3 regions of the Peribacillus sp. NPDC058075 genome follow, and region 2 is predicted to be linked to each of the others. Evidence: riboswitches for the same ligand, from Rfam matches in the RefSeq annotation. Region 2 holds a riboswitch; each other region holds the start of a gene.
What was found. A riboswitch is a leader RNA that binds a small molecule or an ion and turns the genes downstream of it on or off. The one in region 2 is predicted to bind glycine.

Region 1 (10,009 bases), 450 kb from region 2:
TTCTTCCGCTTCCTTGGCAATCTGGATCATCGCATCGATGAACGCATCCAGCGTTTCTTTTGACTCGGTCTCAGTCGGTTCTATCATCATTCCTTCTTCCACGTTCAACGGGAAGTAAATGGTTGGAGGATGGTACCCGAAATCCAGCAATCTTTTGGCTATATCGAGAGTCCTTACCCCCAATTTCTTTTGCCGGCGTCCGCTTAATACGAATTCGTGCTTACAATGACGATTATATGGCAGGTCAAAAAATGGTTCCAACCTACGCATCATATAATTGGCATTGATGACAGCATTCTCGGTGACGGCTTTAAGGCCATCAGGACCCATTGAACGGATGTACGTATATGCCCTCACGTTTATCCCGAAATTACCATAATAAGGTTTTACCCTGCCAATCGATTGCGGACGATCATAATCAAGAACGAATTGCTCCCCTTGCTTGACCACAAGCGGTTTAGGCAAGTAAGGAATCAAGTCCGCTTTCACTCCGACAGGACCAGAACCCGGACCGCCGCCGCCATGCGGGCCTGTGAATGTTTTATGGAGATTTAAGTGAACCACATCAAAGCCCATGTCACCCGGGCGTGCTTTTGATAGGACTGCATTCAGATTGGCTCCGTCATAATAAAGCTTCCCACCTGCATCATGGACAAGTTCTGCCATTTCCAAAATGTTCTCTTCAAACAATCCCAATGTATTGGGGTTCGTCAACATCAAGGCCGCCGTATCCGGTCCGACAACACGCTTTAAATCTTCAAGGTCGACTAATCCATTTTCATCGGATTTCACTGTAATCGTTTCAAGTCCGGCAACAGTGGCAGAGGCAGGATTCGTACCGTGTGCAGAATCGGGTACAATCACTTTCGTCCGTTCTGTATCGCCATTCGCTTCGTGAAAAGCGCGAATCATCATTAACCCTGTCCACTCACCATGTGCACCTGCTGCAGGCTGTAATGTCACTTGGTCCATCCCGGTGATTTCCGTTAAGTGTTCCTGCAAATCAAATAAGAGTCCCAATGCTCCCTGAACGGTAGCTGGATCTTGATATGGATGAATATGGGCAAAGCCGTTGAAGCGCGCCACGTTTTCATTTATTTTCGGATTATATTTCATCGTGCATGAACCCAGCGGATAAAAACCCGAATCCACCCCATGATTCCGTTTGGAGAGTGCTGTATAGTGACGCATGATATCCAGTTCGGACACCTCAGGCAGCTCTGCCTCTTCTTCACGGATGTAGTCGGCAGGAAGAATTTCTTCGAGCGGAATAGTTGCAACATCCATTTCTGGCAGACTGTACCCGATTCGACCGGAAGTACTGATTTCAAAAATGAGTGATTGATCTTGATTATTCATGTTGATCCCCCAATTCCTGCGCAAGTGCATCAATTTCTTCTTTTGTTCTAAGTTCAGTTACCGCAACCAGCATATGGTCTTTCAGCTCAGGATAAACCGTCCCTAAATCAAAGCCGCCGATCATCCCTTTTTCAAAAAGGTTTTTATTGATTTCTGAAAACGAAGAAGGCAGTTTAATGACAAATTCATTGAAAGAAGGACCATCGAATATCACTTCCACCCCTTTTGCCATAATTGCTTTTTTCGCATAATGAGCTTTTTGGATATTTTGCACGGCCATTTCTTTGACACCCTTTTTCCCAAGCGCGGTCATTGCAACAGAAGCTGCCAACGCATTCAAAGCTTGATTGGAGCAAATGTTGGAAGTGGCTTTGTCACGGCGAATGTGCTGTTCTCGGGCTTGAAGCGTCAGTACGAATCCCCTTTTACCATTTTCATCCACTGTTTGACCGACGAGGCGGCCCGGAACTTTCCGAACAAGTTTATTAGTAACGGCAAAATATCCACAATGAGGTCCACCGAATGCCGCTGGAATGCCGAATGGCTGAGCATCCCCCGTTACGATATCTGCACCAAGTGCACCAGGGGATGTCAAAGCTCCCAATGCAAGCGGATTACTGGAAACGATGAACATCGACTTGACACCATGTATGATTTCTTCCATTTCTTTCAATGGCTCGATGCGGCCAAAAAAGTTCGGATATTGCACGATCACTCCTGCAACTTCCTCATTCGCCAATTCCCTTAAAGCAGCTAAGTCCGTCACACCGTCTTTATAAGGAATTTCGACCACTTCCACGCGTTGCCCTTTCGCATATGTCTTAACGACTTCTCTTGATTCAGGATGAACGGTTCCTGAAATGAGAATCTTCTTGCGTCGTGTCTGGCCTGAAGCAAGCATGGCTGCTTCAGCTAGCGCCGTCCCGCCGTCATACATGGAGGAGTTAGCTACATCCATGCCCGTCAATTCACATATCATCGTTTGATATTCAAAGATCGCCTGAAGCTCCCCCTGTGAAATTTCAGGCTGATAAGGTGTATAAGCCGTATAAAACTCAGAACGGGATAAAACATGATCGACAATGACCGGCGCGTAATGGTCATAGACACCCGCACCAAGGAAGGAAGCATAGGTTTTAAGGTCCGCATTCTTGGCAGCAAGCCTTGATAATTCTTTCATTAATGCAGGTTCCGATTTAGCAGGCTTGATATCGTATTCTCCTTGAAAACGAACGCTTTCAGGGATATCATTGAAAAGTTCTTGAACAGAAGATACCCCTATCGCTTCCAGCATTTCTTGTTTATCTTGCTCTGTCATGGGTAAATAACGATGTTTCATCTAATGACCATTCCTCTCTATTTACGTGGTTTTTTATAAAAAGGTGTTTGTATGATAACGGCTTTCAAACGTTTGGAACGGATTTCCACTTCGACTTCCGCTTCCAGCACCGAAAATTCCTTATCGATAAGTACCAATCCCACGTTTTTCTTCAACGTTGGTGATTGGGTACCGGTCGTGACCTCGCCAATGACTTTATCACCGCTATAGACCTTATACCCATGACGTGGAATGCCACGGTCAATCATCTCGATTCCCACAAGCTTGCGGGGAGCTCCTTTCTCCTTTTGCTTAGCAAGAACGGCTTTCCCGAAAAAATCCACTTCCTTATCCACTTTTACTGCAAAACCAATCCCGGCTTCGATCGGGGTGATGTCCGCTGAAAGCTCCTGTCCATAAAGCGGCAGTTTCGCTTCAAAACGCAGGGTATCACGAGCACCTAAACCAATCGGCTGAACCCCCTCTTCCTTTCCGGCATCCATAATCGCCTTCCAAAGGGCAGGACCATTTTCACTGTCACTATATATCTCAAAGCCATCCTCACCAGTGTATCCAGTACGGGATACCAGCGTGGAGATACCGTTGATCAGGACATTTTCCTTGAACTTGAAAAATCCAATTTCACTTAAGTCAGTATTTCCCGATAATTTTTGTAATATCTTTTCTGCAGATGGTCCTTGAAGTGCCAGCTGTGTATAGTCACTCGATACATTCGTAATTTGGACATCTTCCGTTAAATTAGCTTGCAGCCAATTGAAATCTTTTTCTGTATTCGCTGCATTGACCACAAGCAGATAGTCGTCCTCGGCCCTTTTATACACGATAAGATCATCGACCGTGCCTCCGTTTTCATAACACATGGCGGTATATTGGGCACCGCCCTGTTGCAGCTTTGATATATCATTGGTCAGCATCTTCTGTAAAAAGGAAAGGCTTCCAGGACCCTTAACATCGACTTCCCCCATATGGGAAACATCGAATAACCCCGCTTTTGTTCGTACGGCTTCATGTTCGTCTTTTATACCCGAAAATTGGACAGGAAGTTCCCAGCCGCCAAAATCAATCGTTTTGCCTCCGTATTCACGATAAACCTCAAATAGTGGTGTTCTTTTTAAATTGGTCAAAAAATGACCCCCTTCAGATTTTTTAAAATTAATGGGCTTCATTATCAAAAAGCTTCTTGTCATTACGCATCAGATATATCCTGATTCATGATGTGAAAAAAGCACAAAAAAGGACAGAGAAAGCCCGTTTGAGCTTTTTCTCTGTCCTGAAACCTGAAAGTTTACCTATGTAATAGGTTTTCCCCTTTGGTGGCCGTCCCAATCCGGGCGGCGCTCTCCAGAGTTGCGTCCAATAAGAGTTCTTTTGCCTGAGAGATTCACTGCTAAGTTTGCTCCTTCGGCGCTACATCCGTAGTCTCTCCCCTTATCTTCACCCGCATATAAATGGTCTACCAATGAAAGGAAGCGAATAAGCCACCAAGCATCGGTAAAACCCCTGAGCATCATGGAATGCATTCTCTGCCAATTCTCCTGAAACATCAGAAACCGTTTGATTGGTCTCCTTCAGTAATCTTGGATAAATTAAGAGCCTATAGCCCATACTAAGAAAACGCGAACTGTAAAATCGATGTACAAAGATTCTTTGAAGCATTTGAAAATTGGAATTTTCTAAATATACTTATATCCTACCCTAAGAAACTTATCTCTGCAATATCTTTTGAAGAGAAATATTTTTCTTACTTCACATACGAAATGTTCGGGTTTTGACCTTTTATTAAGGAAATTATGATTTAAGAGGGAGTTATTTCTATGAAAATCAATATATCCTTTAATTCTGAATGGAATGACGAGTTTCTGCAAAAGATGGAAAATGACGGTCCATGGGGAAATTGGGAGCTTTATAAGCTGGCGGTTCAAATGGAGGAAAATCTTATCATCCCTGATTTTGAAGGTTTACAGGCGCCCAAGCACCTTCCGCAGTTAACCCCGCTTCCGCATCAATTGGAAGCAGCCAAGCAAGTGGTGGAAAAAATGAATGGAAAGGCCATTTTAGCTGATGAGGTAGGGCTCGGAAAAACAATTGAAGCTGGATTGATACTAAAAGAGTATATGATTAGGGGCCTTGTAAAAAAAGTTTTGATCCTTGTTCCGGCTTCCCTTGTCACACAATGGGCTTTTGAATTGAATACAAAGTTTCATATACCGGCAGTCGTTCAGAGAAAAAGTTATGTTTGGGACTCCTGTGATGTGGTCATTTCATCCATTGATACAGCGAAACGCGCTCCACATCGAGATATCATTTTCAAGCAGGAATACGACTTCATCATTATTGATGAAGCTCATAAACTTAAAAATAATAAGACGAAGAATTATGAATTCGTTCAAAATCTGAAAAAGAAATTTTGTTTACTCCTGACAGCCACTCCGATTCAAAATAAAGTCGAGGAAATTTTCCACCTCGTTTCGTTATTGAAACCGGGCCACTTGGGAAATGCCTCACTTTTTTCGGAAAAGTATAAAGGGAAGGGCCGGAACATCATTGAAGATGAACACCTAAAGGAACTTGTCAACACTGTCATGATTCGAAACCGGCGGGCCGATACTGGTATCGAATGGACAAAACGGCATGTGGAGACCATCACCATTGAATTTTCTCCAACGGAACAAGCATTGTACGATGCCGTTTCCAAATTCAAACCTATTTCGGATGGTTCTAAAGGAAATGCCTTTTCGGCTCTCACTCTCCAAAGGGAAGCATGCAGCAGCAGAGAGGCGGTCTTTTATACATTAAAGAATATGAAAGCTAAATATGATCAGCCTTCCCCTGACTTTTTGGCAAAACTTGATGACTTATTTTCTAAAGTGAATGAAACGGTTCAGAACTCCAAGGCTGAAAAAGCTTTGGAACTGATCAAGAAAATTGATGATAAAGTCATTATCTTTACCGAATACCGGGCGACGCAGCTTTATCTACAATGGTACCTGCAGCAGAATGGAATTTCTTCAGTTCCTTTCCGAGGCGGTTTTAAGCGCGGAAAGAAAGACTGGATGCGAGAATTATTCCAAAAGAATATACAGGTATTAATTGCAACAGAAGCTGGCGGGGAAGGGATAAACCTTCAGTTTTGCCATCACTTGATTAATTTTGACCTGCCATGGAACCCGATGAGGCTCGAACAGAGAATTGGACGGATACACCGCCTTGGTCAGGAAGAAGATGTGATGATTTATAACTTTGCCACGAAAAATACAGTAGAAGAACATATTCTGAAATTACTATATGAAAAAATAAATTTATTCGAGAAAGTAATCGGCGAATTGGATGATATTCTAACCAAACTGGATATTAACAACATTGAAGAATATTTGATTGATGTGGTCGGCGAATCCAAAACAGAGGGTGAAATGAAAATCAAGATGGATAATTTTTCATCGTTAATCCAATTCGCTCAATCAATGAAGGAAGGTGAGGTTCATGCAGCAACAGGAAATTCATGATTTTTTATTAACATACTTCAAAGCCAACGATTGTGAAATACTGGATAATGCACCAACCCACCTTACAGTCCAATTGACGATTGATATGGATAAAGAATTAATGAACAGACCCTTTTATTGGCATTATCTAGAAAAAACAGGTGGCATTCCGAACCCAGCACAGATGACTTTCATTACCGATCCAGAACAAGCTCCATCCGATTTAAAGGGAGAAATGATTTATTTTGGCTCCCCTCGCCTTCACCAGATTATTCAATCTACCAAAAAGCTGGCAGGGTATACTAGACTTTTTGAGGATACCCCTCCAACAAAAGGGGGAAATAATCCTTTGTTTCCTTGGCTGACCCTGAATGTGAAAATATCCTATCAATGCGACCGTAAAAAGGATACCTTCATGTCGATCGGACTGAATTTAATCTCAGGTGAGATCATGGAAAAGTTTCACCACCGGGTTTTACCGATAAAGGTCACCCCAAAAATACCCGATTACTCCTTTACGCTTTCACCGCTCATCATGCCCAAGAGCGGATTGGCAAGATTGGATACATACATCAGGACCAGTTTCGAGGATGATGACCATTCCTGGGCAGAGGAAGCCATGCTTCGCTGGCAGAATGACTTGAATTTATTGGAGCATTTTTACAAGGATATGGACGAAAAAAGTGAAAGCTATTTTACCGAAAAAGATGCCTTAAAAGCTCAATATGAACCCAACATCCGAATATCCATCATCAACGGAGGGTTATTTTACCTTTCAGATAGGGCATTGGGATAAGTAAAGAACAATAAAAAAACAGATGCCCTAAGTACAGGACATCTGTTTTATTTTTTGATATTTTTCCTTACGAACATCGACAAAGCAAAAGGGACAATGCCAAACCAATGGGACATACCATGGTTTTTATCCTCTTTTCTGTGACGGCGCTTTTCTTTTCGTTCTTTTTTCGTCAGATTAAAATACTCGACAAGCTGCTGAGTCAGATATTTAATATAAGCGTTTGTAGACATATAAAATCATCACCCTATGCAAAGTATGCCCCGTTTACGCTTCTTTTATTCCTTCGCTTGTTCGCTGAACACGTGTACCTGTCGCTTTCCATTTTAAAACAAATTTGATTTTGCGCTTTACACAGCCTGCTTTTCCAACCATTCTTTCACTTTCCCCGCTTCTTTATCGTATTGAATGATGACTCTTCCCTCGCGGTCATTTTTAGTCGTGGAAGAAAACTCGATATAAACGTAAGGACCTTCTTCTTTCATTAAAGAATACCGCACCACACCATTAGGATATGAAATTTCCCCCTGGATGATTTGGGGGATCTCTTCGCCCCAATCTGCCGTCACATCCTTGATCGCTAAATGGACGAGATGGTCGGCCACAAGCGATTCTTCCACTTCTTTATAAAACTTTTTATCAATGATAAACTGATCGATCATTAGTATCAAAAACATGATGAAAACACTCGCTACAATCATGACCATTGGGAAAACGACTCCTTTTTGATTATTCATCGACTTTCGTGACATTCCTAAAGAAAGGATGAAATCTTCGACTGAAAGTAGTCCCTGCTTTATCCGTAATATTTATAACAATGACACTGCCATCCTTCTCAACCCGGAATTTCGAAATATTCTGTAAGATGACCTCATGCCCCATACCATTGACTCGTCTTCGGACCTTATCTTCGTATTGTTCAAACGATGATAATTGTTCACCTGAAAGCAGCAAATATAATTTATTTCCCATTACATCCTGAGCTTTGGAACTCCGGACCTCCTGCTTCATTTGCATGGTAAAGACCTCCCACTCTTTAGGATGCAATTTATCAACGGACCCCATATGGGTGTGAAAGATTGAAAAAAGCTGTAGTACAAAAAGGGACGTCGTCATTAATATCATTAAAGAAAAAAGCATTTCGATCATCGTAAAGCCATCATTTTTTCGCAGCATCACAAATGGATTCAAGATTACCCGATTCATCTTCATAACGTACACACCCTTCAATCATCCCCGGGAAATCCCCATGGTCCTTCCAAACCAATTCATAGGATCTTTTTTTGTATCTGATTTCCTGACCAATTGCTTGTATCTCCCCGTCCATGAACGCCGTCAATCTTTCATATAATAAATGGTGGGCTTCTGTCCTTACGGCTATATCTTTCCGATGCGTCATTAACTCTTCAAGAATCGGTAAAATGGCAAGGACCAGGAAAATACAAATGGAAAATGCGGCCATCAGTTCAAGGTAAACGTAACCTTTACAATTTCTCAATCCTGAACCTCCCTTTACCGATATTGAGGATCAATTTGTACATTCCTTTTGACGTGTCAATCATAATCGTTCCGGCTTTTGAAGCATTTCCATACTGATTAAAATGGAAGCTGAATCCCAAAGTGTCACTTAAAAACTGAATATCCTTTGGTATGCTTCTCTCGAGAACGATCCCTTCCTTATAAGACGAAACGGTATAAACCTTTTTGGCATTATTAATATGGAGGTAAATCAAGCTCTCATGACTGATGGCATACTGCTGTGCATAGAAGAGATCTTCATGGAATTGAGAAAGAAATAGCCTATTTTCCATGCCTTTAGTGAAGCTAGTATATAAATTAGGACCGATGGAAATCAGGAGTACAAAAATGACGAGGACAATAAGGGTTTCAGATAGTGTATACCCCCCATTGGAATGCCGTATATTCACTTTTCTCCTACTCAACGACCGTTATCTTTCCTTTACTATCCAAACTAATATCATCCCCATTAGGACAGGATGTCTGTTTGAGATAGCCTTGACTTTCCAATTCACCGATACTTGCGGGCAGTTTAGCATTATCAATCTCATAAGCCTGTACCTGTGCTTGGGCCATCTTCACGAATGCTTCACATCCTTTGGACTGAATCGTAGACTGGTTCTTTGTGATATTGGGGATTGTTATAATCAAAAGGATGGAAATTACCAGTAAAACAATTAGCATTTCAATTAGTGTAAAACCACGTTCATTCATCACTTTCTTCAACATATCATCATGCTCCTGAAATCATCCGAATACCAGATGACCTTCGAGCATTTTCACCTCCGGAATACAATAATAAAATCCTATATACTTTCGAGCAGTGAGAACATCGGCAGCAAAACCGCCAAATAAATGGACACGATCAACAGACCTATCAGTGAAAACATGAGAGGCTGAATGATTTTTAAGATTGCATTCATTCTCTCTTCAATTTTCTCCAGTATAAAACGACTGTAATGAAATAGCTCCGCATCAAGTCTGCCGTATTTTTGACCATTGGCAGCGACCACCGGCAAATTACCATCAAAATATGGAAGCTCCCGAAAAATCAATTCAAGCGATCTGCCCTCGATTAGATCATCCTTAATGATATTGCATAGTTTTTGGTAAAAAGGCTGCTGTTGATTTATCGAGAATAATTTAATGCTATCGTTAATAGATAGCCCTCCGGAGAGTAAGCCACTTAATTGGCTTGTAAAAAAATAGGTTTCGTATAATTTGATGAAGGTCCCGAATATCGGAATCCCCATTAAAATCCTCCGCTGCCTTAATGGGCACAATCCGTTAAACCAAAATCGTTTGAGTACATACAGGAATAGGAGCAATCCGAGTAAAAGGAAGGGGAGTGCTGGAAGAATGAATGTGGAAGCTGATATTAATCTCAAGAGTGTATGCTGATCGACATCCATCGTGAAATAGATTGTCTGGAATTTAGGAAGGAGAACACTCTGAAGAATATAAAAAACGATACCTACAAAAAAGATTAAGAATACAGGATACACCATTAACTTT
Region 2 (10,009 bases):
ACATTAGCCCCTAGTCTACTATTTAAATAAAACACCGCTGTTAAATCTCGTTTACAAAGAGATTAAGTTTTCATGCAGCAAGAAGCAGACTGATCAATTCATTGAAGCATCCTTCACGAAACCTCCGCTGGCATCCCGAAACCCACAAAACACCGTTCGTTAATACCGAACGGTGTTTTGTGGGTTTCTGCATTTTTTTTGCAAACAAATATACCAATGGGCTATTCCCATTCATAAAAATTGCATACAACCTGGGCCACTGATTTGGATGCGATCAAAAGGGCATATTCATCAATGTCGAATTTAGGATGGTGATTGAAATATGCCTTCTCCACCCCTTTCGGTTTACAGCCAATGTAAAAGAAGCAGCCAGGAATCTTTTCGGCATAATACGAAAAATCCTCTGAACCTGAGAAGACCGGAAATTCCAAGACATTTTTAATGTCTTTGTCATTCATGCTTTCCAGACTATTTTTCACGAATCCAGTCAGTTCAGGGTCATTATATAACGGAGGATAATCAGGCACATATGTTAGCTCGCACTGAACATCAAATTCCGTTTCTATCCCTTTGACGATGCGGTGGATTTCCTTATCGATCAGCTGTTGGGTCTCTGCTGTCATATAACGGACATCCCCTTCAATTTCTATACGATCTTTAATGACATTAAAGCTTCCTTTTCCATCGAAGGAGCCGATTGTGACCACGCCCATATCAAAAGGGTTCAAACGGCGGCTGATTACAGTTTGTACGGCTGTCACGAAATGGGCGCCTGCCACAATGGCATCATTAGCCATATGCGGGGACGAACCATGGCCGCCTACACCCTTTATAGCTAGCTTGAAATAGGTCCGTCCAGCCATCGAATAGCCGCCGTGATACCCGACAACTCCTGCTGGATGGGACGGAAATAAGTGGATTCCAAAAACGGCATCCAGTTCATCCAAAAACCCTGATTCCATCATGCTTTTTGCTCCACCTGGGGGCGTTTCTTCTGCATGTTGATGGATTATTTTGATCGTACCGGATAGGGATTCTTTAAGCTCATTGATGCAGTCTGCCAGAACCAATAAGTAAGCGGTATGCCCATCGTGTCCGCAGGCATGCATGACACCTTCATTTTTTGAACGGAACGGAACCTCCGCTTCTTCTGTAATCGGCAATGCATCGAAATCTGCACGGAGACCTATCGTTTTCCCAGGTTTTCCGCCTTCGATCGTTACGATGATCCCTAATCCATTTCCTACATTCGTTTGAATCGACACGTCCTTTCCCTTATAAAAATCAATGATATATTGTGCCGTTTTCTCTTCTTTGAAGGATAGTTCCGGATTCTCGTGTAAATGACGGCGGATTTGAACCATTTCCCCTTTACGGGCTTCCAGCATGTTCATTAATTTACTTTTCACGTTCACGATCATTCTCCCCCTTATTTCAAGTTGAGCATATTAGTAAGTTCCATGTTCGCTGCAAACCTTCTTATACAAAGTGCCAAATAAAAAGGGCAGAGAAGATTGCGTAAGCTTACCGCTCCCTTCTCTGTCCTTTTACCTGAGTGTTTACCTCCATTTTGGACATGGAGATTTCCCCGTTGGTGGCACTCTTCATGCGCGCCCTCCAGAGTTGCGTTCAGCTGCGGTTCCATTTACCTGAGAGATTTGCTCCAAGATATATTTTTTGGAACTTGCTCCTTTGGTGGCTCAAAGCTACGCACTCTCCCACAACGTTCATTTGCTCATTCTATTGTTTCATTCCATATTTTCGAAATATTACAATTTTATTATCACCGATTAAAAAATAAATATCAACTCTAAGTGTCATAAACTCTATGAAACTTTAAAAGGACCGCTGCCAGATGCTGACACGGTCCTTATGTATTCAATATATTATTGTTCACGCTTTTTGTTTTTACCCATGATGAAGATGGGCTCCAACTCATTTTCTTCGTAAAGAAATGATAGAGCCGTTATTGGAACATGACCGCTGGCAAAGAAGCTCATCGCCATTTGCGCAAGAATGTCATAGCCCGTATCATTCTTCACATCGGCAATGATGATGACATCCTGATGGGGAATGGCCACAGCCATGGTTCCCTCGATCTTGTCCTTCATCTCCCGAAGCCATGATTCATTCAGGATCCTGCTGGCATCATATCCATCATTCGTGTTCAAAAAATAAAATGCATTACCTGCAACGATATCCGACTTCATTTCAGTGGAGAGGGAACGTGCATTGAAAAGGGCAATTTCACGGATCCTGTCACCCTGCCAATTTTCCCGTTGAATCATCTTTTCATCTATAAGACGGTAGGTTTTTCCTAAATCAAGGGCATAAAAAACCCGGGTTTCAGCCGTATGCTCATCGAATAAAAATGGATTTCCTTCTTCCGATTCCATTGGAAAGGAGGTCGAGCGGATGACTGGGAAAATGAACTTCTCCTTGCCTTCCATGCTGTGTTCTCCCCCCATCACATTCAGGGCCTCTTCCACGTAATAGATAATTTCATCGATGGCCTTTTCCTGTACGTTTTCATAGTTAGCAAGTACAGGAGGCAACTCGATGGTGATACCCTTTCCGGTCTTCACATTTTCCACCCGTAACGTATCTTGCTTGCTATCGAATTTGAATGTGCGATTTTCATCTTTTAAACGTTCCTTCAGAATATTTTTCAGCTTCGTGCTGTCCATTTTCATGACTGACCCTCCTCTTCATTGAAAAATCCCCAGCGAGAAGGGGATTTTGATTATAATGATTGAATGAATTCCTCAATTTGTTCTTGCGTTTTGCGATCCTTGCTCACGAATCTGCCTAGCTCTTTACCATTCTCATACGCGATGAAACTTGGTATACCGAATACATCATGAGCCGCACACACATCGATGAATTCATCACGGTCCACATGAATGAATGTAAAGTCTGGAAATTTCGTTTCAATCTCCGGCATTATCGGTTCGATTACACGGCAATCCCCACACCATGTTGCTGAAAAAAGAAAAATATGTTTGCCTTCATTTTTCAATGCATCATATTGCTCAACGGTTTGTAAATTTTCCATTTGAATATTCCTCCTGCTCTAAATAACACCTTAATTTTTATAAACCCATCATACCAGACTCTCCAGAAATCAACCATTAATACGGATCGGTTGAGAGGCAAGGGTCCTTATTTCTGAGGCACGGATGAAACGATTTCCATCATTTGTTTTGCATCGGTTTTTAATTGGTCTTTATCTGTTTCTGTTGTCAGCTTCACCCCGCCGATCCCCACCGCAAGCTCATACTTTTCTTTCGGTATCTCTTTGATCGAGATAAATCCGAATTTATCATCAGTCTGAAAAGAATGCAGCATTACATTTTGATCATCTTGTTCCTTTATCGCCAAATATAACACGGAGCTGTCTTCTTTTTCATTTGGATTGACAAATAATATATAAATCTTATCACCTTTTTGTAAAATCAAATTATTATCATGTTCTTCCACTACCTTAAAATCCTTTGGCAGATAGACCTGAATTAGCCCTGCCTCTTGATTGGGCTGTTTTTCATCGTCACGAAAAGCCACTTCAGCAGCCTTCATTGACTTTTCGGTTTGTCTCTCGATACCTGAGCAGCCCACGATCAAGCTGCTTATCAACAGGAAAACAAGAAAATTCTTATTGGATATAGCCATCGTCATTCCTCCAGCCGTCTCTTTTACTACCTTATGGATAATATTATCCTTATTTACGGAATTCATCCATTTTCTAAAAAACATGGTACAATGAAAGCAATTTTATTATCGAGGAGGAAAACAATGAAGTTAATCGTGTATCTTGCTGGGGAGATCCATTCAAATTGGAGAAGTGAGCTGAGAGATAAGGCCGCTGCACTAAAGCTTCCTTTAGAATTTGTAGGCCCGATGGAAAATCATGAACGCTCCGATAATATCGGTGAAGATATCCTCGGGGAACAGCCGAATCCCATCCTGAAGGATGCGGCCGCTTCCCAAATCAATAATTTGCGGACAGGTCTTTTGATGAAAAAAGCGGATCTTGTCGTCGCCCTGTTTGGTGAGAAATATAAACAGTGGAATACTGCCATGGACGCAAGCACCGCCATTTCCCTGGGTAAACCGCTTATTTTGATTCGTCCGGAATCCCATCATCATGCCTTAAAGGAATTATCGGAAAAGGCGAGTGTCACGGTAGAATCCGTTAACCAAGCCATGAAGGTGCTTTCTTATATTTTTGAAGAAGGGCTGTAAATCCTATTGTCCCTTAACTGTCCAGCTCAAGAATGGAAGACTGATCATTTTAAAGAAACGAATAAAAAGCTTGCAGGGCCTCCCCTGCAAGCGAAAAACGAATATTTTACCTTATCCCTTTTTAATGGGAATCCAAATTTCGGAGTAATAGTCAGGGTTTGAAGCATCGTCATTCGCGTATACTTCCAATTCTGGAGTTCCGGCATGTTCATAACCGCTGGTAGGGAACCATTCGGAAAAAATTCGTTTCCAAGCTTGTTGGATGCTATCAGGCATAGGTCCGTGAACTTCGAATGCTACCCACTTGGAAGCCGGTAACGTAAGGGTTGAAAACTCTTCAGGCACTTTCCCGGCATACTCTGCACCTATCCAATAATCCATCGTTTCATTTTTTTCTACAGCCCGCTTATCGACACATACACCAATCAAGCCATCTATTTGGCCATTGTTCAACTTCGCTAACCTATCACTTGTTCCATCCGAATTCACTTTCTCCCACAACTTTGGAATCCCGATCAAATTCTCTTCATTAACCAAGGAAAACTCCTGCTTGATTCCAATCAATTGAAAGGAATCCCTTTCAAGGATATTGTATTTCATCGGTTTTGCCCCTTTCAGAATCACCTGTATCACCAGGCGTTCATAGAATTTCAGCTTCCCCATATACTTTCGGGCTTCGCTTGGAGATACCCCATGCTGCCTTCGAAAAGCTTTCGAGAATGCCTCGGGGGTGTCATAGCCATACTTGTAGGCTAAATCAATGACCTTGCCATTTGTTGATGAAATCTCCTGGGCAGCTAAGGTCAGTCTTCGACGACGGATATAGTCACCAATGGTTATATCCGTTAAAATGGTGAATGTCCGTTGAAAATGAAAAGCCGAGGCATTCGCCTGCCTGGAAATCCTCTCGATTGTCAGGTCCTCCAATAAGTGCTCCTCGATATATTCGATGGCCTTTTGGATTGATTCAACCCACCCCATTCCATTCCCCCCTTGTCACTATACTAGCAAGGCCGCTCAATAAAATCCTGTCCGTTCCTGCTCTGTTTTGGCAGTATTCGTTTCCATCATCGAAACCCGCTTTTCCATGACAGTGATTCAAAAATCCTGCTTTTTCATTTTCAGCTTATACTCGTGTTGACCGGCAAGCATCCTCATGATATGAAGGAACATTTCCCCCCTGGTGATTCGCTCATTTGTAAATACGCCGATCGCTCCTTCCTTTTTGCTAATATTCTCTTGCCTTGTGAAGGCGTCCATCACCGGGCCCAACTCTTCACCGTCCAGCAGCTTCTCAGCAACAATACCGGGAACAGGGATTCTCGCTCCGGCAGCTACAAAGACCTCACCGTCCCTTGTTGCCATTGCACCCCAATTACACAAAAACAGGGATTGTTTCATTTTCACGACACCGCCTTCAAGCCCGATACCTATTTCGGCATCACTGTGAATCAAGCAGTTCCTGGCACGTGTCATTGCCCCCTCCATCGTTTCCTCGTCTGAAAAGGGCTGTTCCGGGACCCCGCTCTCCACTTGAAGCGAAATGACTTCTGCATCTTCATATACACCAAGCACGGCACTTACTTTCGCCGGATTTTTACTGCCAACTGCTATTTTCAATATTATTACCTTCCTTCTATGTAAAAAAAGCTGATGGAAAAGGATACATGACAGCATCTCATTCCATTTCAGCTTCTACCATCAACCGTTATTAATCAAGGTCTCGAATGTCGTTTTATCACAGGAACGGACCAATTTCCCAATCAGCTCACGTGCAGCGGCATAATCATCAATATGAATCATGGATGCATGTGTATGAATATAGCGGGAACAAATGCCAATCACCCCGCTTGGAATGCCTTCGTTTGCAATATGGACTTGCCCTGCATCCGTGCCGCCTTGGGAAACGAAATATTGATACGGAATCTCATTCGACTCGGCCGTATCAAGGATGAATTCCCTCATGCCGCGATGAGTGACCATCGAACGATCAAAAATGCGGAGCAATGCCCCTTTTCCCAGCTGACCAAATTCATTTTTACTGCCGGACATATCGTTCGCCGGACTTGCATCCAAAGCGAAGAAAAGATCCGGTTTGATCATATGAGCTGCAGTTTGCGCACCCCGTAATCCGACTTCCTCCTGGACGGTTGCCCCGGAATATAAGACATTCGGTAACGTTTCACCTTTTAAATCCTTTAACAATTCAATCGCAAGTCCGCAGCCATAACGATTATCCCACGCTTTTGCGAGGATTTTCTTCTCATTGGCCATCGGCGTGAATGGACAAATCGGTACAATCTGCTGACCTGGCTTAATACCGATTCTCTTAACATCTTCCTTATCATCCGCCCCGATATCAATCAGCATATTTTTGATATCCATTGGTTTTGAGCGTTGCGACTCATCAAGCAAATGAGGCGGAATAGAACCGATGACACCAATGACCGGACCGTTATCCGTTATGATTTCGACTCTTTGGGCCAAAAGCACTTGACTCCACCAGCCTCCTAGGGTCTGAAAGCGAATCATTCCATTTTCCGTTACGGAGGTGACCATGAATCCCACTTCATCCATGTGGCCGGCAACTAGTACAGTCGGCCCATCCTCATTGCCTCTTTTTACGCCAAATATTCCGCCAAGGCGATCCTGGACAATTTCATCCGAATACTTTGTCAGCTCACTTTTCATGAAATTCCGAACTGCATGTTCATTTCCCGAGGCTCCCGGTAATTCCGTCAATGTTTTAAAAAGCTCCAAAGTCTCATGATTCATTTTTCTACCCCTAACCTATGTATTGTTTCTTACTATTTTACAGAACTTAGCATCGTGTTACACTAGAAAGTTCTAATTTATCAGTTAATGGGTAAAATTTCAAATTATTAGTCAAATAAAGCGTTCTTCTGTATACTGAAAGAAGTGATTTTAAAAAATGCAATGGAGGAGAAATCAATGAATTGGAAAACGTTTTTACTGGGTACTGCAGCCGGGTTTGCTGCGGGCTATGCGACAAAACAACTATTGGATCAAACAAGTAAACCTTCTCCCGATAAAGTCTTGGCCCAAGTGAAGGAAACAGTCAAAAAAGATGGAAATATATATGGCTCATGGATCTTGATGAAGCCGGAAAACTATACAAAAAATGATTTGGACTATGAAGTATACAAAGGCGGGATCACCAGAAACACAGAGGGTAAACGCGAGCAATTCGAATTTGTTGCAGATGCCTCAACAGGAACGATATTGGAGCTTAATGCGCAAACTGATTGAAACATAAAAGGAGGCCGTCAAAATGACGTCCTCCTTTTGCTTTCCCGCTTACCGCTTCCGTTTCAATTCGTCTATTATCTCCTTACCCGTTTCATCCCATTTGATGGCACAGTATTGGGCATCATGGTAAAAGCTGTACCAAGACCCATTTTCCAGTCCGGATTTCATCCACTTTTCCTTCGCTTCGATGGAAGTCATGGGATAATCATCATATGCGAGGACCCAGAGGACATTCGCATGGGCGTGCGTCGGCATGATATCTGCCATGTGAATCAATCTATCCCCGCCATCCTCAATGATGATGATCGCATGTCCATCACTATGTCCGCCAGTATGGATCATTTTAATCCCGTCCGTAATTTCCAGCTCACCATCAAAAGGACGTACAAAAGAAGCCACAGCCTCCCAGTTTTCTGCCCAATATGTACTTTTTGAACGAATATTCGGGTTTTTCATTTCATCCCATTCAGTTTGGGTCGTAATGATTTCTGCACGTTCAAAAACAGGCACCCACGTTTCACCTTCACGTTTCGTCAACCCGCAGGCATGGTCGAAATGTAGATGGGTCATTAAAATGTAATCGATATCATTTGGCTGAAGCCCAAGTCTGCCAAGATCTTCGACAAGATTGGATTCCTCTGTCACCCCAAAATTCCGTTTCTGCTTGTCATTCAGCTTTCCATTGCCAATACCGGAATCTATAAGCATGTTCAATCCATTAGCCTGCACCAAAATCGGATCCGTTCGTAGTTCGATTTGGTTATTTTCGTTAACAGGATACTTCTTGGACCAAAGCGGTTTCGGTACAACACCGAACATCGCACCGCCATCCAAGTGAGTCACACCGCCATTCAACCATGTTAATTTAATTTCCCCTATTTGCATCTTTTCCATTATACCCCTCCTCTTCCTATAGTTTAACACCCACTTCCATATATTGAAATTGATAACGATTAAGCCATCCTCATGATAGAAATACACCCGATTAAACATTAAAAAAACCAGATGCTGTGCACCTGGTTTCTGATCGGTGATTATGATTATTGGAACATTGCTTCCAATCTGTATATCCGGTTGCCTTTACTCGAGAACTTTTCTTCATATTCAGTCATGATATTACCTTCAAAATTGCTGTTATGCAGATCAAGGCTTACATATTTCAAGAGCATGCCGTATTCGGAAATACTCTTCAAGGAAGATTCGAATAACCCTTGGTTATCCGTCTTGAAGTGGATCTCGCCTTTGTCTGGCAGGATGCCTTCATATACTTCGAGGAAGGTCTTATACGTTAACCGACGTTTTGCATGACGTGATTTAGGCCACGGATCAGAGAAATTCAAGTAAACGCGATCCACGTCACCTTTTGCAAAATAGTCCCCCAAGTTCACTGCGTCAACATTCAACAGCTTTAAATTTGGAACATCCGCTTCAATCAGCAAGTCCAATGCAGCTACAATGACGCTTCCATATACTTCAATTCCAATGAAATTCACATCAGGATGGGCTTTTGCCATTTCTGTGATGAATCGGCCTTTGCCCGTACCCACTTCAATATATAACGGATTATCGTTACCGAAAACTTCATTCCATTTACCTTTATGGCTCACCGGCTGATGAATTACATATTGTGGAAAATCATTCAAACGGTCTTCAGCCCAAGGTTTATTTCTTAAACGCATGATGACACCCCTATTTATAATATAATCGTTCAAACCATACCACGAGTGGATGGATCCCTGCAAGTTGATTTTTTCAGGAAACAGCCTGCAAGCACAGACTTAACAAATAAAAAAACTGCCGGCCATCCAGGCGACAGTCTCTGTAGTTTTCATGTATAAAACTTTTCACAAAACACACCATAAATAAGTGAAGGGCAGGCAAGAACCACCTGAGAATCCCTTGAATCCATATTTAAGAAAGGAGTGGTATTATATGCCGCTTTCCCATGAACATCAAATGTCACTATTGAAAGATATATTGACCAATCACCAATCAGACTGCTGCGGATCCGTTTCTGAATGTGAACAGGTTGAAAGGCTCGTCAAATCCTTAATGATCAATATGGATATTGACAGCAATGTGAAAACGATACTGACGGAGATTTACGAATACAGCCAGACTGGCATCGGTACCGCCGATTTAGATGCACATATTTCAACCCACCAGAACGACTTGTCCCAGTGGGTGGATGATATAGATCAATTCTGATCAGCCAACCATCAATAATGCTTCCAGTTTTTGCAGTAATTCATTTCTTTCCTCGTACCGCTTTCTGCGATGATGCCATTGGATGGAAAGCACAAGTTGTGAAACCGTGTGCCATTTCATCCTCATCTCCAGGCCTGCGTCTAGCTTCTTGCCGTAGCGGGCAAGCCATTGATTCCATTCTTCCCTTGGGACATATGAATATAGGAGTATGCCGAGGTCAATGGCCGGGTCGCCAATGACCGCTCCGTCCCAATCAATCAGGAACAATCCGTCGGTTTCAGTCATGAGC
Region 3 (10,009 bases), on a different contig from region 2:
GCTGCAAAATCCAGTATAACGGTTACTGAATTAGCGGATACCCTATCAAGAGATTACGACATATCCTTTAGAAAGGCCCACTCCATAGCCAGTCATATTGCAAAACGGTCGATTAGTGAAGGGAAGGAGCTATATGATTGGGACACACAAGAAATCAACAAGATCATCAATGAATTCGTTTCAGTGAACATAGCAGAAGATGAATGGAAAAAAATAATCTCTCCCGAATACTTTGTGGCGATTAGAAGCATACAAGGCGGGCCCTCCCCAAAAGAGGTTACGAGAATGATTGTAAATAGAAAACAAAAACTGGAACAAGAGATGCAGGAATACAAGGTAATGGTCAAAGCATTGAATGATGGCAGGAAGGCTTTAGTGGATTACTGAAGGTATGGTGTTAAAGGAAAATGAGTCTTAACGCGCATAAAACTCACGAGTATATGCGCCAAACTCACGAGTAAAAGTGTGAAACTCACGAGTATATGCGCCAAACTCACGAGTAAAAGTGTGAAACTCACGAGTAAAAGTGTGAAACTCACGAGTATCTGCACCAAACTCACGGGTAAAAGTGTGAAATTACGTAGTATTTGCTCCAATTTCACAAGGAAAAGCGTGAAATTAGAGTATTTGGACCGGAAGCATTACGATGCATTTTATGTGCCAACTGCTAAAGCTCATATTTCATGATATATAGTCATTCTTTATTAGGGTGGCTATTTATTTTGAATTTTTATCAATCATAATATATGTATAGTATTTGTAAAATACATAATGTAAGGCGGAATGTTAATGTCAAATAGATTTCAGTTCGGTTTTATCCTGATTTTAATAGCTTTTGTAATATCGATTACTTTTTGCTTTAACCCTAAATTATTAATACCTAGAGGATATGATTTAGGTATTGATGGCCTCGTAGTATCCAGAAACTTGATGATTATTTTTTCGTTGTATTTATTACTTAAAATAGGGGATTTGATTATAAACAAAAAAGATCAGTAGCCTGAATTGAGACTTCCTATAATCAATCTTGAGATGCTTTGGGTGTCGATAATAAAGAAGGCTCAGTCTTTTGACTGAGCTTTCTTTATTATCCAAAATAACCGGTTTCAAATTAGTTTCATATATCGTTAACGGATTTAGGTTCCAACAGAACCGAGTGCTTTCTGAAAGCAAGACTTACCGTGATCATCACAATGAAATTAACTGCCAATGCGATGATTCCCACATTCAAATCTTTCGCTGCTTGCGGCAAGGATGGAAACAAGGTCCCTATTGTCGAATGACTGAGTGTAATGCAGATTACGATGGCCAATCCTGTAATGATACCGGCGATTGCGCCAAATTTATTGATCGGATTATTCCTTTTCAGACTAAAGAGAAGGGATGGGAAAAGCTGTGTGATGAGACTATATCCCATAAGAATTAATGCTGACATCGTTTCACCGCCTTTTAAGGTGAAGTAGACGGCTATAAGGGCAATGACTGGAACAAGGAACTTTGCCAATCGTACAACGTGGCGATCGGACACTGCAGGTGCAAAATCCTTATAAACGTTTTTCGCGAGCAGTGTAGCGACGCTCATCAAAAGCATGGATCCCGGCACCAATGCGGTCAACAATCCAGCTCCGCCGATTATGCCTATAAACCATGGATCAAAGGTCTCAATCGAAAGGCGCAGCAATGACAGGTCTGCATCTGCCCCAACAAGTCCGGGCACTTTTAATATAGCTGTAAACCCAACGAAAAAGACGAATAACAGCATGAGAGTATATAAAGGGCTGATGATGGCATTTTTTCGAAATACCTTGCCGCTGCGTGCTGAATAGACTGCGCTGAAAACCTGGGGCCACATATAGAAACCGAATACGAGCAATATTACCGTGGAGATGAACCATGATACGCTAAGTCCCTGATCTGGGAACTTTAGAAAACCAGGCTTGGCCGCATCAATCGCTTCAAACATCGGCTGAAATCCGCCAAAATAATGAATCGGCAGATAAATCCCCAGAAATCCTATTATGGCGACCATCATGATATCTTTAATGACCGCTGTCCAAACTGAACCGTGTATACCGGAGATCATCACATAAATGGTAAGGCTGATCGCCCCCATCCAAACTGCCTCAGACATGGAAATGGCACCATAAGACGCTTCTGAGACAATGATCCCCAATCCTTTCAGCTGCACGACGATCACTGGAATCATCGACACCACACCGACAAGCGCAGCCAAAATTCCTAAACCGGGACTCTTATATTTGCTTACAAAGAAATCGGATTGAGACATCAGTTTATTTACTTTGGCATATCTCCATATTTCCGGTAGGAGCCAATAGGATAATACGTAAGACAAAGTAATGTAAATTAGAACATATAGAGCGGGTGCGCCCTTGCCATATGCCCAGCCGCTGCCGCCAAGGAAGGAGAAGGTCGTATAGATTTCCCCGGCCATCAGCAGAAAGACGAATATCGCACCAAAACCGCGTCCGCCCACCGTCCATTGTTCCAAGTCCATATCTTTTCCTTTTGAAGAGCGTAGGCCTAAAAATATCGATAGAAGTAAAAATGCTAAAATGATTAAGAGAGCAATATTCATTCCTGGTCACCTTCCCGATTCCTGGGATCCAGCTTATACATGATGCCCAGTATGGCAGAGGTAAGGACCACCCACATAGCCATCCAGAACATATTGAAAGGCATCCCTAATACATATGGTTCTATTTTATTAACAAAAGGCAGAAATCCTAGTATGCCTATAAAAGGAACTAGAGTAAGAATATAGATAATCTTCATAAACAAACCCCTCCGTTTTAATAAAGTGAAACGCCCATCAATGGGGGTTATTCTTCAATGCCATTGATGGATGGGTGAACCAAACCGGGATGAAAAATTCATACATGACGGAAAAGGTCCGATAATATATATTAGCTTACACTATTTTGATATAAAATTTAATGCAATTGCCGGATATATTTGAGCAACAGTGCGCACTGATATGTTCATTAGACAGATAAAGCCTTGAATTCATAGTGAGTTCAAGGCTTTATTTCCTTTAGCTATATTTTTTCCGATAGTTATATAGTATCACCAATAGTATGAACCAGAATGGGGTCAAGAGCAGTGATAGTCGTGTAGCTTCAGCGAATAGCATAACAATAAGGATGAACAGGAATAATCCTAAAATGGCGTAATTGACAAATGGTGTAAAAGGAGCCTTGAAAGTCGATTTTGCTCTTAGGTCAGGCCTTGTTTTCGAATATTTGATATGGGAAATCAAGATAATGCTCCATACCCATATGAAACAGATGGCACTGATGGTCGTCACGACGGTAAATGCCTGTTCCGGTATCAGCTTGCTTAATAATGCCCCTATTGATACAACGATTGTGGATGTTAATAAGGCATTGCTCGGAACAGACTGTTTGTTTAATTTTTCCAGTTTAGCAGGAGCTTCTCCATTCCTGCTTAATGTATAAAGTATTCGGCTCGTTGAAAATAAACCGCTGTTGCATGCAGAAGCAGCGGATGTCAAAACGACGAAGTTGATGATCCCTGCAGCGACAGGAATGCCGATTAACGCAAAGACCTCTACAAATGGGCTGCTCGTGGCATCCAGTTGTGTCCATGGGTTGACGCAGAGGATGACGAATAGTGCACCAACATAGAAAAGTAAAATCCGGACAGGGATTTTATTGATGGCAGATGGAATGTTCTTTCTCGGGTTTGCCGTTTCTGCTGCGGAAACACCGACCAATTCGACACCGACAAATGAGAAGACGACCAGCTGTAATGATAATAGGAATCCGGAAATGCCATTGGGGAACATGCCCCCATGATTCCATAGGTTCGTTACGGAAACCGTTCCGGTATTGGTATTGAAGCCGATGATCAAAAGGATGATTCCCACGATGATCAAGGCGATGATCGTGATTACTTTAATGATGGCAAACCAGAATTCCAATTCACCAAATAACTTAACGGTCAATAGGTTCAATCCTAATAGAATGACTAGGCATATTAGAGCCGGCATCCATTGAGGGATATCAAACCAATATTGTATATAGACGCCAACAGCTATGATATCGGCCATTGCGGTCATGATCCAACAAAACCAATAAGTCCAACCTGTCACGAAGCCGGCCCATGGACCGACATATTCGGTCGCAAATTCTGTGAATGATGTATACCCTGCATTGGATAAGAGCAATTCCCCTAGTGCCCTCATTACAAAAAACAAGGCAACCCCTATTATCAGATAGGAAAATAAAATAGAAGGTCCTGCCAATTGTATGGCTTTTCCGGAACCTAAAAATAATCCGGTTCCAATGGTTCCTCCTATTGCAATCAGTTGTACATGTCTATTTTTTAAATCTCTTTTTAATTCTTGTTTAGCCAATTCCTACGCCCCCGTTTTTTTATAGTCTTGGTAGTGAATGAGTTTACCTGCATGGTCTTGGAGAGAGGGACGTGATTTATTCGTCCAGCTTGCCTTTCCCATTGGTTTTAAAGCTGTTGTTTTTAGTCCAACCACAAATGGACAATAAAAAAAGAGATTGGATAATACCAATCTCTTAAAGGGTTCAGAATAACAATTTTATCATTCGTTACTCTTCTGTCCTTTTGCCTGAGATTGTGAATCCTTCGGCGCTGCATCTTGTACAGTCTCTCCAGAAGCTGCTCCTGCTATAGTGTCATCCATAGCATTCATTGCTTGCTTGTATGCGGTTGTGAATAAATGTCGTCAGTGATAATCTACCACTGCTGAATCATTCATTATGCTTATAAAATAATATTGGAATTCTATCATCTATTTTTCGGTAGGTCAACAAGTTTTTTTGAAGTGAAAATGGCCATATCTGCAGTTTTATAGTGGTCTTAATTTTTATTAAGGTACTTGAAAATTTTTTTTGGGATGATCACTATTATGAAATATTGATCATCATTTTTTTAAAAAGATATTTTTAGATTAGGAAAATTGCCAAGATATATTTGGTAACTGTTTATTTCAAAAATACAATTGTATTTTTACAGAATATTTACTATTATAAGATAAGAAAACATAATTGAAGTGTTATTGATTTTTTTTAATAGAGCATTTCTAACCGCAATAATTAATAGAGGGTCGTTCGTGGTAAGGATAGAAAAGCATTACCGATATTGCATCTGGGGGAGTTAAACATGTCGAACAAGGAATTAAAGAGAGGGCTGGAAGCACGTCACATTCAAATGATAGCTTTGGGCGGAACCATCGGTGTCGGGTTATTCATGGGATCTGCGAGCACGATCAAATGGACCGGGCCCTCTGTAATGCTTGCTTATGCCATCGCAGGTATTTTTATATTTTTCATCATGCGTTCCATGGGTGAGATGCTTTATTTAGAACCGACTACAGGTTCTTTTGCAACCTTTGCGAGCAGCTATATACATCCTTTGGCAGGTTATATGACTGCTTGGAGCAATTGGTTCCAATGGGTAATTGTCGGAATGTCCGAAATCATTGCGGTTGGGTTGTATATGCAATATTGGTTCCCGGATTTACCGGCTTGGATACCAGGTGTGGTGGCCATGATCATCTTGGGGGCGGCCAACCTCATTTCAGTTAAATCCTTCGGGGAATTTGAATTCTGGTTTGCGCTTATAAAAATCATAACGATTGTATTGATGATCGTTGCCGGCCTAGGCCTTATCTTCTTTGGAATAGGGAATGGCGGGGATGCGATTGGATTATCGAATCTTTGGGCGAATGGCGGCTTTTTTACGGGAGGCTGGACAGGATTCTTCTTTGCGCTTTCCCTTGTCGTGGCATCCTATCAAGGCGTTGAGCTTATCGGCATCACAGCCGGAGAAGCGAAAGATCCAACGAAGACTGTAACAAAAGCGATCCGATCAATCATATGGCGCATATTAATTTTCTACATTGGCGCCATATTCGTCATCGTGACAGTCTTCCCTTGGGATCAACTGGACGACTTAGGAAGTCCATTCGTTTCAACCTTTGCCAAAATAGGTATCACAGCAGCAGCAGGAATCATCAATTTTGTCGTAATCACTGCGGCAATGTCTGGATGCAACAGTGGGATTTTCAGTGCAGGGCGTATGCTGTACACACTGGCATTGAATGGCCAAGCTCCGAAAATCTTTGCTAAAGTGTCTAAAAATGGAGTGCCGGCATATTGTACGATCGCTGTACTTTTAGGATTGGGCATCGGGGTTATCCTGAATTTCCTTGCCCCGCCGCAATTATTCCTTTATGTGTACAGTGCGAGTGTATTACCTGGGATGATTCCATGGTTTGTCTTACTTATCAGTGAGCTTAAATTCAGAAAGGTGAATGCCGCTGAAATGGAGAAGCATCCGTTCAAGATGCCGTTGGCCCCTTTCAGTAACTATGCGACAATAGCCTTTTTACTGATGGTGCTGGTCGGTATGTGGATCAATCCTAGTACAAGAATTTCCTTGGTTGTCGGAATCGTTTTCCTAGCCTTGGTCGTAGCAAGTTATTACATGCTGAAAATGGATAAACGAACACCATTGGATGTTAAATCCGATGATGAAATTTCGGGATAAGAAACTCTATTAGAAAGCCCTTCTCTTAATTCGAGAAGGGCTTTTTTGTCTTTGGGGATCAATTGTTGGAATTCCACGAGTAAAACGGTGGAATTCACGAGTAAATCAGCGGAATTCACGAGTAAAACAGTGGAATTCACGAGTAAAACAGTGGAATTCACGAGTAAAGCTGCGAAACTCGAGTAAAACAGCGGAATTCACGAGTAAACCAGTGGAATTCACGAGTAAACCATCGTAATTCACGAGTAAAACGGTGGAATTCACGAGTAAAACGGTGGAATTCACGAGTAAAACGGTGGAATTCACGAGTAAAACAGCGGAATTCACGAGTAAACCAGTGGAATTCACGAGTAAAGCTGCGAAACTCGAGTAAATCAGCGGAATACACGAGTAAATCAGCGGAATTCACGAGTAAACCAGTGGAATTCACGAGTAAAACAGTGGAATTCACGAGTAAAACAGCGAAATTCACGAGTAAAGCTGCAAAACTCGAGTAAAACAGTGGAATTCACGAGTAAAGCTGCGAAACTCGAGTAAAACAGCGGAATTCAAGAGTAAAACAGCGGAATACACGAGTAAACAAGTGAAACTCACGAGTAAAGCCAATTAGACGCCGTAACTAGGGATGCCAGCAGGGGGACACTTATGGAATGTGTCTTCCTGTCAGCTTTTTTCATAGGATGTAACATCATCTTTACCCGAGGAAGGGGTTATATTTTGGAAAGAGCAAAGCTTACCGGGCGGGTCGTTACACCTAATGATGCTGAGTATGAGCATGCCAGGATAAATAATAACTTAAGTTTTTCTAAATTCCCAAAGGTCATTGTGTTTTGTCAAAATTCCAATGATGTGTTGAACTCATTGAAGTGGGCCCGGGAAAATCATACACCTTTCCGGGTTAGGAGCGGCAGGCATAGTTATGAAAATTTTTCATTAGTGAATGGCGGTCTAATCATTGATATAAGTGAAATGTACAATATCAAGGTCAACCGTGAAAAAATGATTGCAAAAATCGAAGCCGGAGCTGATTTAGGTCAAGTATATAATACGCTATGGAAGTATGGCACGACGATTCCGGCTGGGACCGAAAGCAGTGTTGGTCTTGTAGGCCTTACGCTCGGCGGTGGAATAGGTATGTTATCGAGACGCTTTGGACTTACTTGTGACAATTTGCTTGAAATAGAAATGGTAAGGGCATGCGGAAAGAGGGGCGCCAAACTCATTAAAGCAAATAGGAAAATTAATAGTGATTTATTTTGGGCATGCTGCGGGGGAGGAGGGGGAAACTTTGGCATAATCACTTCCCTTACCTTCATGGTACACCCAGTATCAAGGGTATCTATTTTCTCCGTCACATGGGGATGGACAGATTTTGAAGCGGTGTTTGAAGCCTGGCAGGATTGGGCCCCTCAAGTTGAAGAGTGTTTAACTTCTGAAATCGAATTCAAGTCAAAGGAAGTAAACCAAATTATCGCTCAAGGTGAATTTGTTGGGCCGTCATATAGGCTGCAGCAGCTTCTAAAGCCTTTGACGAGAGCTGGTTCTCCAACAAATATCATGATAAAGGAAGTCCCGTACATTGATGCTGTGCAATTTTTTAATGATCCAAGTGGAAATCGACCGGCCTATCGCAAGCGGTCGGGGTCTTTCATTGAAAAACCTTTTCAACGGCAAGCAATCTTGACGATGAAGCATTTTCTGGAAAACGCTCCAAATGAAAATGCAGCCATTTGGCACCAATCCCTAGGAGGGGCAGCTGGCCGTGTGGCCCCATATGAAACGGCTTTTTATTATCGGGACGCCATCATCGCCCAGGAGTATCTCGCTACATGGACGGATCCAAAAGAAGAGCGGCAAAACATCCAGTGGATCAAAGAACTTAAATGCGCTTTGTCACCATATACTACAGGTGACTACGTGAATTGGCCGGATATCCTCATCGAAGATTGGCCAACTGCGTACTATGGAGAAAATTTCAAGCGGCTTCGGGAAGTGAAAACGAGATATGATCCATACAATACGTTTAAATTCCCTCAAAGTATACCGCCTTTTAAGAAGTGGGTCTGAAAAGAAGTTCCTATAGATATAGTTCTAATATCACAATTAAAAGAATAGAAAGAACCGGATGAGCTCTGCTCTTCCGGTTCTTTGTGCATCAGTTAGCTGCTGGAATCAAACCTTTATGAATGGAGACTTCCTGGATGGCATGGTAGACGGTTTCGACCATGAAATCGAGTTCCTTTTCTGACATGGAAAGGATCGGCATCATCGTGATGACAGAACCAAGTTCCCGAATGATCAGGCCATTTTCCCGTGCTGTATGGATGATTCCGGAAACGACATTCTCTTGGAGGGTGAACGTTTCTTTTGTTTGGCGGTCTTTAACGATTTCCACTCCCATCATGAAGCCGCGCTGGCGGATATCGCCGACTATCGGGAGTTCGTATAGCGCTTGCAGTCTTTGTGATAGGTATTTAGATTTTTTCTGGATGTCTTTAATGAGATTGCGGCTTTCCATTAGCTCGATATTCTTCAGGGCCAGTGCACAGGCTAGCTGATTTCCTGTATAAGTGTGGCCGTGATAGAAGGTTTTATGTTCTTCTCTTTCCCCCAAAAAGGATTGAAAGATTTGCTCGGTCATGATGGTGGCTGCAAGTGGCATATATCCCCCAGTGATCCCTTTGCCCATGCACATGATATCGGGGACGACATCTTCCTGTTCGCAGGCAAACATTGTACCGGTGCGACCGAATCCTACGGCCACCTCGTCACAAATTAAGAGGATATTGTACTTTTTGCATAATTGTTCGACCTCTTTCAAAAAGCCATGCGGATGGGTTATGATGCCTGCTGCTCCCTGCACGAGCGGTTCGATGATCAATCCTGCAATTTCCTCTGATTGTTGTTGCAGTAACTTCTCCAGTTCCTTCAAACAATGGTTTTTCACCGCTTCTTGATCTCCATACTCAGTCATGTGATAGACATATGGTGAAGGGGCGGAAATCCGTTGAAATAAGAGGGGCTTAAAGATTCTATGGTATAGATCCATTCCGCCCACACTCACAGCTCCGACAGTATCGCCGTGGTATGCTTCGTCAAGGGAGACGAATTTGTTTTTATTCTGATGCTTGATGGGATCGATATTTTGCCAATATTGATAAGCGACTTTAAGGGCGATTTCAACTGCGGCAGATCCCGTATCGGAGTAGAAGACTTTCGATAAAGAACCGGGAGTGATCTCGGCCAGTTTTTTCGCCAGTAAGATCGATGGTACATTCGCAGATCCCAGCAGCGTGGAGTGCGCGACTTTATTCACTTGTTCAATTAGGGCGCCGTTTAGTTCCGGCTCGTTATGGCCGTGCACGTTCACCCATAATGAAGCATAGCCGTCGAGGTAGCGTTTGCCATCCACATCAATCAGGTAGCTGCCTTCGCCTCGCTC

Region 1: another riboswitch for glycine. It lies ahead of gcvT (glycine cleavage system aminomethyltransferase GcvT); the one in region 2 lies ahead of ACFVS1_RS02710 (amidohydrolase).
Region 3: another riboswitch for glycine. It lies ahead of ACFVS1_RS21395 (amino acid permease); the one in region 2 lies ahead of ACFVS1_RS02710 (amidohydrolase).

What each region holds. Positions count from the first base shown of each region.
Region 1 is NZ_JBHVSL010000001.1:966,054-976,062, reverse strand. It holds gene gcvPB (aminomethyl-transferring glycine dehydrogenase subunit GcvPB) at 1-1,359, opposite strand, end outside; gene gcvPA (aminomethyl-transferring glycine dehydrogenase subunit GcvPA) at 1,352-2,698, opposite strand; gene gcvT (glycine cleavage system aminomethyltransferase GcvT) at 2,716-3,822, opposite strand; glycine riboswitch at 3,962-4,045, opposite strand; glycine riboswitch at 4,049-4,136, opposite strand; gene ACFVS1_RS04935 (DEAD/DEAH box helicase) at 4,513-6,201, shown strand; gene ACFVS1_RS04930 (YqhG family protein) at 6,179-6,976, shown strand; gene ACFVS1_RS04925 (YqzE family protein) at 7,024-7,209, opposite strand; gene comGG (competence type IV pilus minor pilin ComGG) at 7,327-7,713, opposite strand; gene comGF (competence type IV pilus minor pilin ComGF) at 7,706-8,188, opposite strand; gene ACFVS1_RS04910 (hypothetical protein) at 8,136-8,474, opposite strand; gene comGD (competence type IV pilus minor pilin ComGD) at 8,461-8,904, opposite strand; gene comGC (competence type IV pilus major pilin ComGC) at 8,912-9,223, opposite strand; gene comGB (competence type IV pilus assembly protein ComGB) at 9,301-10,009, opposite strand, start outside.
Region 2 is NZ_JBHVSL010000001.1:513,044-523,052, reverse strand. It holds gene ACFVS1_RS02710 (amidohydrolase) at 222-1,409, opposite strand; glycine riboswitch at 1,538-1,623, opposite strand; glycine riboswitch at 1,627-1,731, opposite strand; gene ACFVS1_RS02705 (DUF1444 domain-containing protein) at 1,887-2,693, opposite strand; gene ACFVS1_RS02700 (thioredoxin family protein) at 2,744-3,055, opposite strand; gene ACFVS1_RS02695 (hypothetical protein) at 3,163-3,669, opposite strand; gene ACFVS1_RS02690 (YtoQ family protein) at 3,793-4,242, shown strand; gene ACFVS1_RS02685 (GyrI-like domain-containing protein) at 4,354-5,223, opposite strand; gene ACFVS1_RS02680 (DUF84 family protein) at 5,341-5,862, opposite strand; gene ACFVS1_RS02675 (M42 family metallopeptidase) at 5,944-7,017, opposite strand; gene ACFVS1_RS02670 (hypothetical protein) at 7,195-7,512, shown strand; gene ACFVS1_RS02665 (YtnP family quorum-quenching lactonase) at 7,561-8,406, opposite strand; gene trmB (tRNA (guanosine(46)-N7)-methyltransferase TrmB) at 8,553-9,191, opposite strand; gene ACFVS1_RS02655 (YtzH-like family protein) at 9,445-9,720, shown strand; gene ACFVS1_RS02650 (phosphotransferase family protein) at 9,721-10,009, opposite strand, start outside.
Region 3 is NZ_JBHVSL010000003.1:122,368-132,376, reverse strand. It holds gene argH (argininosuccinate lyase) at 1-387, shown strand, start outside; gene ACFVS1_RS21405 (sodium:solute symporter family protein) at 1,118-2,596, opposite strand; gene ACFVS1_RS21400 (DUF3311 domain-containing protein) at 2,593-2,793, opposite strand; gene ACFVS1_RS21395 (amino acid permease) at 3,053-4,396, opposite strand; glycine riboswitch at 4,603-4,681, opposite strand; gene ACFVS1_RS21390 (amino acid permease) at 5,179-6,567, shown strand; gene ACFVS1_RS21385 (hypothetical protein) at 6,725-7,039, opposite strand; gene ACFVS1_RS21380 (FAD-binding oxidoreductase) at 7,285-8,634, shown strand; gene bioA (adenosylmethionine--8-amino-7-oxononanoate transaminase) at 8,723-10,009, opposite strand, start outside.